One region of the Amycolatopsis sp. MJM2582 genome, then DNA from elsewhere that is predicted to be linked to it. Evidence: predicted binding sites of a transcription regulator. Region 1 holds the regulator's gene; each other region holds the start of a gene.
The links. Region 1 encodes HspR, which represses chaperone genes until heat shock. Its sites were predicted from a motif close to ANNTTGAGTNNNNNNNACTCAANNT; they were not measured.
Positions count from the first base shown of each region.

Region 2: a site for HspR is predicted at 3,174-3,198, ahead of lon (endopeptidase La). Genes of this name have one in related genera too.
Region 3: a site for HspR is predicted at 2,252-2,276, ahead of ED92_RS12805 (adenylate cyclase). Genes of this name have one in related genera too.

Region 1 is NZ_JPLW01000001.1:1,486,570-1,491,627, reverse strand. It holds gene ED92_RS07320 (globin domain-containing protein) at 222-1,430, shown strand; gene ED92_RS07315 (lytic polysaccharide monooxygenase) at 1,590-2,345, shown strand; gene ED92_RS07310 (DUF305 domain-containing protein) at 2,353-2,955, shown strand; gene ED92_RS07305 (heat shock protein transcriptional repressor HspR) at 3,071-3,499, opposite strand; gene dnaJ (molecular chaperone DnaJ) at 3,505-4,680, opposite strand; gene grpE (nucleotide exchange factor GrpE) at 4,714-5,058, opposite strand, start outside.
Region 2 is NZ_JPLW01000001.1:620,317-625,374, reverse strand. It holds gene ED92_RS41740 (helix-turn-helix transcriptional regulator) at 1-391, opposite strand, end outside; gene ED92_RS41735 (hypothetical protein) at 388-588, opposite strand; gene lon (endopeptidase La) at 755-3,157, opposite strand; gene ED92_RS03050 (SAM-dependent methyltransferase) at 3,324-4,172, opposite strand; gene ED92_RS03045 (GNAT family N-acetyltransferase) at 4,192-5,058, opposite strand, start outside.
Region 3 is NZ_JPLW01000002.1:558,052-563,109, forward strand. It holds gene ED92_RS12795 (adenylosuccinate synthetase) at 1-309, opposite strand, end outside; gene ED92_RS12800 (hypothetical protein) at 306-1,280, opposite strand; gene ED92_RS12805 (adenylate cyclase) at 1,283-2,251, opposite strand; gene ED92_RS12810 (hypothetical protein) at 2,402-2,797, shown strand; gene ED92_RS12815 (hypothetical protein) at 2,813-3,196, opposite strand; gene ED92_RS12820 (hypothetical protein) at 3,220-3,468, opposite strand; gene ED92_RS12825 (hypothetical protein) at 3,509-3,799, shown strand; gene ED92_RS12830 (hypothetical protein) at 4,038-4,271, shown strand; gene ED92_RS12835 (CDP-alcohol phosphatidyltransferase family protein) at 4,309-4,944, shown strand; gene gcvH (glycine cleavage system protein GcvH) at 5,008-5,058, shown strand, end outside.

The DNA.
Region 1 (5,058 bases):
GGAGAAAAACCCACCCGATCGGCCGATCACGCATTCCTTTACTTAGTGCCAGACGGGGTTGACGGCGCGTATATCGTTTGCTCCGTTCGAGCGGGAAACAAACATTCGTGGATCCTTTCGCGACTTTCGGGCATACAGTCGAGAACCCTCGGGGGAACACGCGCACGATGACATCGGGTCTGGAGAATATGCCCGATCCAACTGGAGAAAATCGTTCACCCATGACTGCCGAAACAGTGAAGTACGAGCATCCGCCCAGTTCGTCCAGATCTTCACCGATTCCCGTCCCGCCCTTGATCGAGACGCCGACGGCGGACAAGTCCGTCCAGCTGGCCAAGCTCATCAGGGAGAGTTTCGCCGCCGTCGAAACGAAGTCCGAGGAGCTGTCCCAATACTTCTACGGGGCGCTCTTCTCCGTTTCACCCGACGCCAGGGCACTCTTCCCGATCAACATGGCCACGCAGCGAAATCGTTTGCTGCGCGCCCTCGTCTACGTCGTGCAGATGGTGGACCGGCCCGACGAACTGGCCACGTTCCTCGGCCAGCTCGGCCGGGACCACCGGAAGTTCGACGTCCTCGGCCGCCATTACGACGCCGTCGGCGTCGCGCTGATCGCCGCGTTGAAAAGGTTCTTGAAGGACGACTGGACTCCCGAGGTGGAGGACGCCTGGGTCACCGCGTACGGCGTCATTTCGAAGACCATGCGCGAGGCCGCGGGCAAGGAGGTCGGGCCGGCGTGGTGGAAGGCGACCGTCATCGAACACCGCGTCGTGTCCCGTGACGTCGCCATCGTCAAGGTGCGCACCGATCAGCCGCTGCCGTACCGGGCCGGCGGCTATGTGAGCGTCGAGGTCCCGCAACGGCCGCGGATGTGGCGGTACTTGTCGCCGGCCACCGCGCCACACGACGACGGGACGATGGAGTTCCACGTGCACGCCGTGCGCGGCGGCTGGGTCTCGCGCGCGATCGTCCACCACACCCGGTTCGGCGACGTCTGGCGCCTCGGCCCGTCGCTCGGCGCGCTTTCGGTGAGTCACACGGAAAGCCGTCCGCTGCTGATGATCGGCGGCGGTACCGGCGTCGCGCCGCTGCTCGCCCTGCTCGACGACATGTCGCGCTGGAAGAACAATCCGCCGGTGCACCTGTTCTTCGGCGGGCGCCGTCCGGAAGACCTCTACGCCCTCGACGAACTCCGCGGGCTCACCGTCACCTGCCCTTGGCTGACGGTGACACCGGTGACCGAGGAAGGCGCCGTCACCGGCGGCGACCGCGGCACGCTGGCCACGGCGGTCACGCAGCGCGGGGCCTGGAAGGAGCGTGACGTGTACGTCGCCGGGTCGCCGTCGATGATCCGGGCGACCATCGCGAAACTGCTCGCCGCGGGCACGGACCTGGGCCGGATCAAGTACGACCCCTTCACCCTGGACTGAGGTGATACTTCGTTCGTATTAGGCCGATCGGCTGTTCCACCTGGGCCCGACGCAGCAGTAGGTCAGTGAATCATTGACCACGGTCACCGGCGGATTTATGGTCTAGACCACATTGCTCCCCCTCACGGGAACACCGTCGTTCCATCCCCAGGAGCCGGCATGACCGTCAAACGCAAGCTCGTGGCAGCCGCCGCCGGTGCGATCCTCGCCCCGATCGCCATCGTGGCCATCCCGCAGGTGGCCAGCGCCCACGGCTATGTGCTGTCCCCGCCCAGCCGCCAGGCGAACTGCGCCCAAGGCAAGGTTTCCGGCTGCGGCGCCATCGTCTACGAACCGCAGAGCGTCGAAGGCCCCAAGGGGCTCCGCAGCTGCAACGGCGGCCTTCCCGGATTCGCCGAACTCAACGACGAGTCGAAGCCGTGGCCCGCCGCGTCGGTCGGCAACAGCGTGACCTTCAACTGGAAGTTCACCGCCTACCACCGGACCACGAACTACGAGTACTACATCGGCGGCACCAAGATCGCCGACATCAGCGGGAACAACTCCGCGCCGAAGGACCCGACGTCGCACACGGTGAGCCTGGCCGGCTTCAGCGGCCGCCAGAAGGTGCTCGCCATCTGGAACATCGCGGACACGCCGATGGCCTTCTACAGCTGCATCGACCTGCAGATCGGCGGCGGCACCCCGCCCACCAGCACCAGCAACCCGCCGACCACCAGCAACCCGCCCACGACGTCGAACCCGCCGACCAGCACCAGCAACCCGCCCACCGGCGGCACCTGGGCGGCCGGAACGTCCTACGCGGTCGGCAACACGGTGACCTACGGCGGCGCGACCTACCGCTGCCAGCTGGCGCATACCGCGATCCAAGGCTGGGAACCGCCGAACACCCCCGCCTTGTGGACCCGGCAGTAAGGGGGACGTGCCAGTGAAGCTGGCCCTCGTTCTCGTCGCCGGTCTCGTGGCCATCGCGGGCTGCGGGGCCGGCGATGGCTCACCCACCAACGCCGGCGCCCCGATCTCCCCGGTTCCCCAGTCGGCCGGGGCGTCCGCGGAGTACAACGACGCCGACGTGATGTTCCTGCAGATGATGATCGCCCACAACAACCAGGGCGTGGAGATCGTCAAGCTGGTCAAGGCCAAGCAGGGGCAGAAGCAGGAGCTCAAGGATCTCGCGGCCGCGATCGAGGCGACGCAGCAGACCGAGAGCACCGACATGCGGAACTGGCTGAAGGCCTGGGGCAAACCCGAGACGGGTTCCATGGACCCGAAGGCGCACCATCATCACGGTGGCGACGGACTCACCGACAAGGGCCTGCTCGACGCACTGTCCAAAAAGGATGGTCCGGAGTTCACCCTCGACTTCGCCGACATCTTCGTGGCGCACCAGCACAACGGGGTCGCGCTGGCGAGGACCGAGTTGAAGGACGGGAAGAACCCCGAGTCGAAGGCGCTGGCCCAGCGGATCCAGGACTCGCGCACCGGCGAGGTCCAGCAGATCCGCACCCTGGTCCCCGGCCAATGACGCATTTAGTCCTCTGAATGCGTGAAGTACGTGAAGGCCCCCTTCATTGCGTCTAGCGCAGTGAAGGGGGCCTTCACGTATTCACGAGGGCTGGGGACCCGCGGCATTTAGAGGACTAATTGCGCTTTTTGGGCTTCCAGACCACGAGGGCCGTCTGCTGCCGCAGGGGAACGAGATCCTTGCGGTAGGAGGCATGCACGGCCGCGGCCGTCTGTTCGGCGGTGAGGTACGCCGCCGTGAGCTCCTCGGTCAGTTCGGCGATACGCGAGCGGAGCGCGTCGACCTGGTTCTCCAGCTCGATGATCCGCTTGATGCCCGCGAGATTGACACCGTCCTCTTGGGACAGTCGCTGCACTTCGCGCAGCAACGCGATGTCCCGCATCGAGTAACGCCGTCCACCGCCGGAGGTCCGGCCCGGCGACACGAGACCCTGGCGGTCGTAGGACCGCAGGGTCTGCGCGTGCAGGCCGGAAAGCTGTGCCGCCACCGAAATGACGAACACCGGGGTGTCCTCGTCCGCACCGTGCGGCAGCCCGCCGAACATCTTGCTCACCTGCCTTCGAGAAGTTCGGTGATCTCCGGTCGCGGGTCGTGGTCGGCCATGGCTTCCGCGTACGCCTCCAGCGCTTCACGGGCCTTGTCGTCCAATTTGGCCGGGATGGCCGCCTGCAGGGTGACCAGCAGATCGCCCTGCGAGCCGTCACGCTTCGCGATTCCCTTGCCGCGCACACGAAGTACGCGACCGCTCGCCGTACCCTGCGGCACCTTCAGCGAGACCTTGCCCTCGAGCGTCGGCACGGTGATCGTGCCGCCGAGGGCCAGCTCCGTGAAGGACACCGGCACGGTGATCGTCAGGTCGAGGTCCTTGCGCCCGAACAACGTGTGCGGAGCGACGTGCACGCGGACGTACAGGTCGCCCGGCTGCGCGCCGCCACGGCCCGGTTCGCCCTGGCCCGCCAGCCGGATCCGCTGGTCGTCGGCGACGCCCGGCGGGATCCGCACGGTCAGCGTGCGAGTGCGGGTGCTGATGCCCTCGCCCGCGCATTCCGGGCACGGGTCGTCGATGATCTGACCGCGGCCGCGGCAGTCGCGGCACGGCTCGGAGAACGCGAACGCGCCCTGGCTGCGGCTGACCAGCCCGCTGCCCTGACAGGTCGCGCACGTCCTCGGGGAGGTCCCCGGTTTCGCGCCGTTGCCACCGCAGGTGGAACAGGTCGCCGGGCTCGACAGCCGCAGCGGCAGGGTCGCGCCCTTGACCGCCTCGGTGAAGTCGATCCGGACGTCGGTCTCGACGTCCGATCCGCGTTGCGGCCGGTTCGCCGTGGCACCGGCCGCGGCGCCGCGGCGGCCGAACAGCCCGCCCAGGATGTCGCCGAGACCGCCGAAGCCGCCCTGCTGCTGCCCCGCCTGGCCGAAGATGTCGCCGACGTCGAAACCGCCGCCGCCGGCACCGCCGCCCGGGAAGCCGAAGCCACCGGGACCGCCGGAGCCGAAGAGGCGGCGAGCCTCGTCGTACTCCTTGCGCTTGGCCGTGTCGGACAGCACGCCGTACGCCTCGGAGACCGCCTTGAACTTCTTCTCGGCCTCCGCGTTGCCCGCGTTGGCGTCGGGGTGGTTCTCCTTGGCCAGCTTGCGGTAGGCCTTCTTGATCTCGTCCGCGGTGGCGTCGGAGGAGACGCCCAGTTCACGGTAGAAGTCCTTACCGATCCATTCCCGTGCACTCACCGAACGTCTCCTCCTTTCACGCCGTATCGCCGATCAGCGGTTGTTCTCATCGAAAAGTTCGCCCTCGAGCGGCAGCTCGCCGCCCACCGGCGGGTCCACCGGGGCGCCACCCGGCTCGTGGTCGGTGACCCCGACCATCGCCGGACGCAGCACGCGCTCGCCGAAGCGGTAACCGCGGCGCATGACCATGGTGACCGTCGGCCCGGTGACGTCCGGGGACGTGCTGTGCTGCACGGCCTCGTGCACGCTCGGGTCGAAGGGCTCGCCTTCGGTGCCGAACGCTTCGAGGCCCGACCGCTGCAGGCTCCCGACCAGCTTCTCGCCGACCGCCTTGAAGGCACCGGTCAGATCGCCGTGCTGCTCCGCGCGCTCGAGGTC
Region 2 (5,058 bases), 870 kb from region 1:
GGAACTTTCGTAGGGAACCTTCGTGCAGCACTATTTCTTTCGCTTTGCGTAGGCCCGGTGCTTCGGAGCCACCGCGCTGCGCGGCGATTTCCAGTGCGACGAGTATCCGGTCGAGCGGTGCGCATCCGCCATTGCGGTGGTGGCGACGTCCGATCAGGTGACGCCAGTCGGCGAGATACTCGTCGACCCCGCGCTCGTCGGGGACCGTCCGGAGCAGGGCGCGCAACAGGACTCGCATCTGGTTTTCGTTGCTCGGCAAGGTATTCCGGGCCAACAGGTCGGCCAAGGTGCTGCGGGACCAGCCGGTCGCGGCGGCCAGTGCGCGGATGCTGAGGCCGCTTCGGTCACGGAGTTCGCGCAGCCGCGCCATGAACTCCGTTTCCGTGTTCATCGGGGTGCCTTGGCGGGCGCGGGGCGACGGAGAACGGCGCCGAACAGGGTGATGGCGATCCCCGCGGCGATAGTGGCGCTGGTGCCGGTGAAGGTCAGCGCCGCGGTGAATCCGGTGAGAATGCTCAGACAGACGATCTGACCGGCCGAAACGCACCTGCGCCTCGGCCGCAACGGGGGAAGAATTCCTTGACTCATGACCTTGCCCTCTCAAGGATCACGCACCCCGGCTGGGTGGCACGCAATGTACGTTATCAAAACGTGATAGGGAGTTTAAGGCGAGTCAATGTCCGGGTTCGTCCGGATCTCGGCAAGCCGAAAGCCCCGAACCCACGAGGGGATCCGGGGCTTCGACCTCGCGCCGTTACGCCGCTTGGGCGACCGGAGCCGTCGCCGGGGCCAGCGCGATGTCCAGCACGTCGCGGACGTTCGCCACGGCGTGGACGTCCAGCTGGGCCAGCACTTCGGCCGGGACGTCGTCCAGATCGGGCTCGTTGCGCTGCGGGATGATCACCGTCTTCATCCCGGCCCGGTGCGCGGCCAGCAGCTTCTGCTTGACCCCGCCGATCGGCAGCACGCGCCCGGTCAGCGACACCTCACCGGTCATCGCGACGTCCGACTTCACTACGCGGCCCGAAAGCAGGGACGCCAGCGCGGTCGTCATCGTGATGCCGGCGCTCGGCCCGTCCTTGGGCACCGCGCCCGCGGGGACGTGCACGTGGATGCCGCGGTCCTTCAGGTCGCCCACCGGGAGTTCCAGCTCGGCGCCGTGCGAACGCAGGTACGACAACGCGATCTGCACCGACTCCTTCATCACTTCGCCCAGCTGGCCGGTCAGCTGAAGCCCGGTGGAGCCGGACTCCGGATCCGCCAGCGACGCCTCGATGTAGAGGACGTCACCGCCGGCTCCGGTCACCGCCAGCCCGGTGGCCACACCAGGGGTCGACGTGCGCTGGGTCGACGCGGGCAGCGAGGACTCCGGCAGGTGCCGCGGACGGCCGAGGTAGGTCTCCAGCCCGTCGGCGTCGATCGTCAGCGGCAACGCGACCTCGTCCAGCGCGACCTTGGTCGCCACCTTGCGCAGCACCTTCGCGATGGTCCGGTTCGCGTTGCGCACCCCGGCCTCCCGCGTGTACTCGGCGGCGATGCGGCTGAACGCGCCGTCGGTCAGCGTGACGTCGTCCTTGCCGAGACCGGCGCGCTCCAGCTCACGGGGGAGCAGGTGGTCGCGGGCGATGGTGACCTTCTCGTGCTCGGTGTAGCCGTCGAGGGTGACCAGCTCCATCCGGTCCAGCAGCGGGCCGGGGATGGTCTCGAGCGCGTTCGCCGTCGCCAGGAACACGACGTCGGACAGGTCCAGTTCGACCTCGAGGTAGTGGTCGCGGAACGTGTGGTTCTGCTCCGGGTCCAGCACCTCCAGTAACGCCGCCGTCGGGTCGCCGCGGTAGTCGGCGCCGACCTTGTCGATCTCGTCGAGCAGCACGACCGGGTTCATCGAACCCGCTTCCTTGATGGCGCGGACGATCCGGCCGGGCAGCGCGCCGACGTAGGTGCGGCGGTGGCCGCGGATCTCCGCCTCGTCACGGATGCCGCCGAGCGCGACGCGGACGAACTTGCGGCCCATCGCCTTCGCCACGGACTCGCCGAGCGACGTCTTACCGACACCGGGAGGGCCGGCGAGCGCGAGCACCGCGCCCGAACGCCGTCCGCCGACCGGGCCGAGGCCCGACTCCGCACGGCGCTTGCGCACGGCCAGATACTCGATGATGCGTTCCTTCACGTCGTCGAGGCCGGCGTGATCGGCGTCGAGGATGTCCCGCGCCGCGGCGATGTCGTGGACGTCGGTGGTGCGCTCGTTCCACGGCAGTTCGAGGACCGTGTCCAGCCAGGTGCGGATCCAGCCGCCCTCGGGGGACTGGTCGGAGGTGCGCTCCAGTTTGTCCACTTCGGACAGTGCGGCCTTCTTGACCGCGTCCGGCAGCTCGGCGGCCTCGACGCGGGCGCGGTAGTCGTCGTCGTTGGCCGTGCCGTCGAGCTCGCCCAGCTCCTTGCGGATCGCTTCGAGCTGGCGGCGCAGCAGGAACTCCTTCTGCTGCTTCTCCATGCCCTCCTGGACGTCCTTGCGGATGGTGTCGGTGACTTCGAGCTCGGCCAGCTGCTCGCGGCTCCATTCGAGAGCCTTCTCGAGCCGCGCCGAGACGTCGAGGGCGGAGAGCAGTTCGAGTTTCTGCTCGGTCTTGAGGTACGACGAGTTGCCCGCCAGGTCGGCGACCGCGGACGGGTCCTCGACCTCCTGGACCGCGTCGATCATCTGCCAGCCGCCACGCTGCTGGAGGATCGCGAGGACGACACTCTTGTACTCGGACGCGAGTTTCGCGGAGTTGTCGTCGGTGGTCTCGGTGGCGACCTCGGCGTGGACCCAGCGGGCGGCGCCGGGGCCGTCGGCGATGCGGCCGACGACGGCGCGGCGGGTGCCGCGCAACAGCACCGCGGTCTTGCCGCCGGGCACGCGCCCGATGCGTTCGACGGTCGCGATGGTGCCGAGTTCGGCGTATTCGCCGTGGACGCGGGGGACGATCAGCACCTCGGCCTTGGCGGAGGCGCTGGACCGGATCCCCGGGAAGGAAGCCTGGGCAGGCGTGTTGGCCTGGGCGGACTCCACCGCGGCGCGCGTCTCCGTGTCGGCGAGGTCGAGCGGGACGATCATGCCCGGCAGCACGACGTCGTCATCGAGCGGGAGGACGGGCAGGAGGCGGTTGTCGGTCATCTGTGCACTCCTCGGTTAGTTGAGTCTGCCTAGCTCAACTCTCCGATCGACCCGTTTGTTTCCGTTCCACGTTCGCCGTCAGCGATCACTCATTCCTCCGACCTCTGCTCGGTCCGCGTCGCCTTTAGCCCCCTGAACGCGACGCGAACCGGCGAGAGGTCTGAGGTCAGGGGTGCACCGAGACCCCGCACCAGGCGAACGGCCGGGCACCTTCCTCGTCCCGCCGCAGCTCCCGCACGGGTCGCCAGTCGGGCAGGTGGACGACGCCGGGCTCCAGTAGTGGCCAGTCGCCGAAGAGCGGCTCGATCTCTTCGCGGTCCCGCATCCACACCGGGTTGCTCGTCTTCCGGTACTGCTCGACCATCCAATGCAGCCCGTCGGCGTCCTCGCCGGTCTGGCCGCCGAAGCTCATATGCGAAAGCCCCAGCCAGCTGCCCGGCGCGAGCGCGTTCCGGTACGTCGCGACCAGCGCGGGCGGATCGTCGTGCGGTCCGGCGAAATGCAGGACGGCCATCATCATCAGGCACACCGGCTGGTCGAAATCGATCAGCCGCAGCGTCTCCGGATGCCGCAGGACGTCCTTCGGCCGCCGCATGTCCGCCTGGACGATCCCCGCCCAGTCGGTCGCCTCGTGACGTTCGAGGATCAGCTCCGCGTGCGCCACCGCCACCGGCTCGTAGTCGACGTACACGACCTTCGCCGTGTCGCCCGGCTCGAGTTCTTCCTGCACGATCTCGTGCACGTTCCCGGCTGTCGGGACACCGGAGCCCAGATCGATGAACTGCCGGATCCCCGCCTCCAGCGCCGCGCGCACGACGCGGTTCATGAACTCGCGGTTGTGCCGCGCGCCCGGTTTGACCCAGCGCCACTGCTTTTCCAGCGCGCGGGCGAACTCGCGGTCGACCGCCCAGTTGTGGGTCCCGCCGAGGAACCAGTCGTAGATCCTCGCCGCGGACGGCTTTTCGGTGTCGACCCCGGTCGGCGCCACCGGGGCCGCGTCATCGTCCCTCTTCACGAAAACGAGCCTATCCGGATCAAGGCACCGCGGGTCGTCGCTGCCAGTACGTCCAGAGCGGCCGATAGCCCTGCGCGTACCAGAACGGCGTCGAGCGCGGATTGGCCAGCGCGTGGTGCAGCAGCACGGCGTCGGTGCCGCATTCGTCGAAGACCTGGTGCGCGTGCGCGGCGAGCGCCGTCCCCACCCCGCTCGACCGTGCCTGCTCAGCCACCGCCAGCGACGACAGGTAGCCGACCTTCTCGGCCGCGACCCGGCCGCGGATCCACGCCGTGTCGCCGGGGAACTGCACCCGCACCATGCCCAGCGGACGGCCGTACAGCTCGGCGATCCACAACGTCGGATTTTCCCGGCCCAACTGTTTCGACAGATCCGCCGTGATCGTTTCCTCCGCGCCCTCGCGCAAAGTGACAGAACCGAACTGCGCGTCATAACGCTGCAATTCCAGTTCGAGTGCGACGGCGGTTTCGAGATCATCCGCTTCGGCGGGCCGGATGTGCACGCCGGGAGTGGCGGGCGGTCCGGTCACGGCGAGCCGGTCGGCCGGGCGGACCGCGATCACCAGCACCGGTGCGAAGCCGCGGCGCAGCAATTCGGCCGAGCCGGGGGAGTCCCGGCTGGGCCGCACGACGGTCGCCGCCGTCTCGACATCCCCAGGTGGAGCCACGGTCTTCAGATGTTCATCCCATCGGGTGAGTAATGCGTCGAGGGCGGCTTCCGGGCGGGGGCCGGTGAGGCGCGCTTCGAGGCGATGCTCGACGAGGGCCCGCCACGGAGAGTCAACGGAATCGGGACCCGCCTCGGTCCGTACCGACAATCCGGCGGCGGCCGAGTCGCCGACCGTCGCGGAGAGTGACACGGAGCCCTCGACAGGCTCCAGTGCAGG
Region 3 (5,058 bases), on a different contig from region 1:
CAGCAGTGACAGCGGATTCCGGACGCCGGCCGCTTCGAGCCGTCGAGCTTCCGCGGCGAGCGCGAACGGCTCGACGAGCACGAACCGCGACAGATGGGTGGGCACGCCGGCGAACGTGCCCGCCCCGAACTGGCTGAAGGTGTGGTGCCGCCCGTCCACGACGACGTTGTGCGCGGCCTGCGCGCCCCCGTTGAAGCGGACCACCGCGGTGGTGGGCCGGGCGGCGCAGAGCGCGTCGACCACCGCGCCCTTGCCCTCGTCGCCGAAGCCGAGCCCGACCACCACCACGTGACCATCAAGGAGACTCATCGCAGTACCACGTCGCTCGGCCCGCCGGCCTCGGGCACCGCCGACGTGACGACCGATTTGGTGCCGAGCTTCGCCAGCGCCTTGCCGACCGCCTTGCTTTCGGCGACCGAGCCGACGTCCGCGAGGTCGGCGAGCGCCCGGTCGACGTCGACCACCCGCTCTTCCAGCCCGATGGTGGCGGCGATCAGCTCGCACACCGCGCCCGGGTCGTCCAGCTTCAGGAAGTTCTGGCCGAGCAGCTCGCTCCAGTGCTCGCCGATCTGCGGGTCGTTGTAGTACGAGGACTGGTTCGGCAGCACGAAGTAGACGTGCCACTTGCGCGCCAGCTCCCGGTACACCGAGGCCGGGTCGATGTCCTCCCGCACGTCGTCCCCGATCACCCGGCGGATGTGGCGGGCCTCCAGCGCGGGCTTGTTCAGCTCGTCGCCGATGATGAACAGATAGCCCTTGCGGCCGCGGTTCTGCCACGCGTCGGTCACCACGTGCCGCGCCATGAAGTACGCGGCCAGTTCGTAGGACTCGCTCTTCTGGCCGCCGCCCCCGCCTTCGAGGAACATCGTGCGCAGCTGCTCGTCCATCCGGTTGTCCGATTCGAACTGCCCGACCTGCAACGGAACCCGGTCGCTGTCGGCGTCGCCGATCGCACCGAACAGCACCTGCGGGTCGGCCAGATAACCCCGGCGCTTCAGCAGGCCGTGCAGCTTTCCGAGCTTGCCCTGCATGATCCGCGGCACCCGGCGCATCGAACCGGTGACGTCGAACAGCACCGCGATCGGCGTCGAATCGCTGTGGTCGGCCGAATCCCGGCATTCCCGCACGGCGTTCAGCGGGTCCAGCGCGGGCGCGACCTTCCATTCCTTCGCGGGTTTGGAACGGAGATCGGCGGTGTAGCCGAAATCGTCCTCGCCCTTGGCCGCGCGGAAGGTCTTCGCGGCGGCGTAGGCGTTGTCGTCCCAGTGTCCGTGTCCCATGGTCAGGCTCCTGTCTCGGGGATGATGAACGGTCGGAAGGTGCGAGGGCCGTACAGGTCGGCGAGCAGTTCGTCGTACTCGTCGAGCAGATCGGCGGCCTCGGGTCGTTGTGCCGGGATCTCCTGGAGACACCACTTGGCGAATTCGCGCTGGCGGGTTTCGCCCGGTGCCAGCAGGCCCAGCATCATGCGGTGGAGCATGTGGACGTCGGTGGCCGCGGTCATCGGCTGTCCTTTGTGGACTTCCGGTGGATAGCGGACGGATTTGTCCGCCGCCAGCGGGAGCGCACCGTCTTCGACGGCGAACGACCAGCCGGCCACGACGATGCCGTGCTGTCCGGGATGGACGAGCACGTTGTCCGCGGTGAGATGGCCGTGGACGACACCCGCCCGGTGCGCGCCGGCCACGGCACGCAGGAGACGACGGTGCATCCAGGCGTAGTCGCGGCCGTCGAGCCCGCCGGGGAAGGCCTTCCCGATGTCGGCGAGGGTGAGGAAGCCGTCGACGAGCGGATCGAGAACGCTGAACGCGCGATCGCCCCTCGCGACCGGCCCCGACGTGTCGAGCAGCCGCGGGTAGTAGGGACGGAGCCACCGATGCCGCTCGGTGAAGCCGTCCAGCGCGCGCAACGCTTCCCATTCGGCGTGGATCAACGGGTTGAGCGCCGGATCGCGGACGAGTTTGACCAGATGCGGGCCGGTGGTCCGGTAGGTCGTGGCGACACTGCCCACCGCGTGCGGCGCGACGAGGGTGTAGGCCGACGTCGCCGTGGTGACCGTCTGCCGCCGGGCCCGCTTCCACTCGTCGTGGAGGCGGTTGAGCGTGGCGGCCGCGCGGTGGGCCCGCGCGTCGCCGGGGTTGCGGTCGGGGTGGAGCACGGCCGCCAGTTCGCGGTAGCGATGGCGGGCGAACAGCGCGGCCGGGCCGGCCGCGTCCTCGACCGCCTTCATGGCGTCTTCCCTGGTGAGCATAGTTTGAGTCTAGACGACTCTTACTTCGGCTGGCAAGGGGGTGGGTACAAATCCCGTGCAGCTCCGTCGCTTCGGCGAATAGCCTGGAATGGCCGAGAAGAAGGGACTTCCTTGTCAGGTGAACCGGGGACTTCTAGGTTTCTCTTGCAGATGCTGCTGGGCGGGATCCCGCTCGTTTTCCTGTTGTGGGTGACCGGGGGAGCCCTCGGTGACCGCGTGCGTGAACTGAACGCCGGAGAGGACGTCACGGTCACCGCCGTCTCCGGATGTGTCGAGGAAGGGCCGCCGATGAGCGGCCGGTTTCCCTACTGCGAGGCTGGGTGGCGGTTCGACGACGGGCGCACCGGACAGGGGAGGATCAACGGCGAGAGGGTCGCGGAAGGCGACAGGATCTTCGCCGGTGACGGATTCGCTTACCCGTCAAGGTCGAATCGGGTTTTGAGCCTGGTGATGGTCGCGTTGTGCGGCCTGGTCCTGCTGGGCATGCTGATCGGACTCGGTGTCCTGTACCGGAAGACCCGGACCTGGCGGCGTCGCGGGAAGTGACGCCGCCGTCCGTGCTCAGCTCCGGGTGGCCTCGATCTGCCGTTCGTCCTCGGTCGAACAGCTCGTCACCGGATCGTTCGGACCGCTGCCGCAGGTCCAGGCCCCGACCACGACCGGGCCCGGCCCCTGCGGTGACGTCGCTTCGGCGGGTGTCAGCTTGGCGAAGTAGTCCTTGAGCACCTGCGTCGCTTCGGCACAGTCGGTCTTCCCCCGGACGACGACCTTGTTCTTCGCGCCTTGGTATCCGGCGACTTCTCCGCACGGCGATCCGGCGAGGGCCTGGTCGGCGGCGGGTGCGGGGGAGGACGGGGGCGGCGCGGCCGCGGGCGCGGGATCGGCGCCGCAACCGCTCAGCAGGACGACGGCGAACGCGGCGGGAAGCACGGCGAGGCTCTTCATGGGCCCTTCTTCTCGGGGATGGTTCATTCGACGGGGACGACGGCGGCGAACACGTTCTGCTCGCCCTTGCTGCAACTCGTGCCGCCCTGGGCGGCGGGAGCACCGGAGACGCACAGCCAGCCGTCCACTGTCTCGCTGACCGGCTCGTCCGAGCCCGCGGACTGACGGCCGGCGATCCTCTTGTGGAACGCGTCGACGATCCCGGTCGCCTCCGCACAGGAGACGCCGGGTCCGTTGAGCACCTGCAAGGTCAGCCCGCTCGCCGCGGTCACCGTTCCGCAGGAACCCTGTACCGGTTCAGCGGGCTTCGGTTTGGGGGCGGGAGTCGGGGCGGCGGACGGACTCGGCGCGGTTTGGGACGGGATCGGCGGCACCGAAACGCTGGACGCGCTCGTGGGGATCGCGGGCGATGAGACCGGCGTCGAAGTGACAGGCGGTGGCGGGGCTTCGCCCGAACAGGCGGCGAGCGTTCCGGCGACGGCGCAGACCGCGACCAGGTGCCGCCACGTTCCCGTGGTCGTCGAGACGGGCAAGGCGATCCTTTCGTCGGCCGGTCGTGGCCGGCCCATTCTGACCCGGCCGGGCCCGATGTCGTGGCATTGAGCCACGTTCGGTTCGCGGGAGGCTATCGCGGCCCCGTCGCCGCGATACGCGAGGACCGGGCAATCACTGTCCACTGTGGACAATTAATATGCCGTTCACGGCGCGGCAACACCCTGCTGTCGTCGCGAACCGATCGGACGAATCCGGCGCCGAGCCGTTAACGCGCGGCCCCGTTCTGCCGAAAAGACAAGTAGCGCTCCGGCGTGTCCCAGTCCCCGTCACCGAAACCGTGAGAGCGATGAAGACCGACGAACAGACCGACCCCGCGTCAACCCAGGCCACCGCACCGGCGAGCACGGAGCTTCCCCCGACGGCCCCGTGCACCGTCGTCTGGTGTGGCGGCCGCCCGTACGTCCTGGAGAACTCGGCGGGCCACCATCGCTGGATGGGCACCGACCACCGGGGCAGGCCCGTGGCGCTGACCAGCGCGGACCTGCAACGCCGCGGCTGGACGCACACCCGGGCCAGCTGACGCGGGAGGACCTGCCGCCGCTGGCTAGGCTGAGCGGGTGAGTACGCCCCCCGAACCGAGCGTGACCAGCGAAGAGCCTTCCCTGCTGCGGCAGGCCCTGAATGTCCCCAACATGCTTTCGATCCTCCGGCTCGCCGGGGTGCCGGTCTTCCTGTGGCTGCTCCTCGGCCCGAAGGAGGACGGCTGGGCGCTCGCGCTGCTCGTGTTCAGCGCGCTCACCGACTGGCTCGACGGCAAACTCGCCCGCTGGCTCAACCAGATGTCGCGGCTCGGCCAGCTGCTCGATCCCGCGGCCGACCGGCTCTACATCCTCGCGACCCTCATCGCCTTCCTGATCCGCGACATCATCCCGTGGTGGCTGGTGGTCCCGCTGGTCGTCCGGGAGGCCGTCCTCGGCGTCTGCGTCCTGCTGCTGCGGCGCCGGGGGTTCGCCCCGCCGGAAGTCACCTACATCGGCAAGGGCGCCACCTTCGTGCTGATGTACGCCTTCCCGTTCCTGCTGCTCACCCAGGGCGGCTCCGACATCGCCGCGATCGCCCGGCCGATCGGCTACGCCTTCACGGCATGGGGTGCGGTCCTGTACGTCTATTCAGGCGTGCTGTACGTCGTCCAGACCGTACGGGCGCTGCGCCCGGCCGCTCCCGGCGTGTCGCGGGAGGCGCCGGGCGCGTGACCCGGCGGGATGGGAAACTGCGCGCGTCGGTTTCGAGTGAGGGCATCAGAAAGGGGAGCGGCGTTGTCCACTCCAGAAGAACTGCGGTACACCGAGGAGCACGAGTGGGTCTCC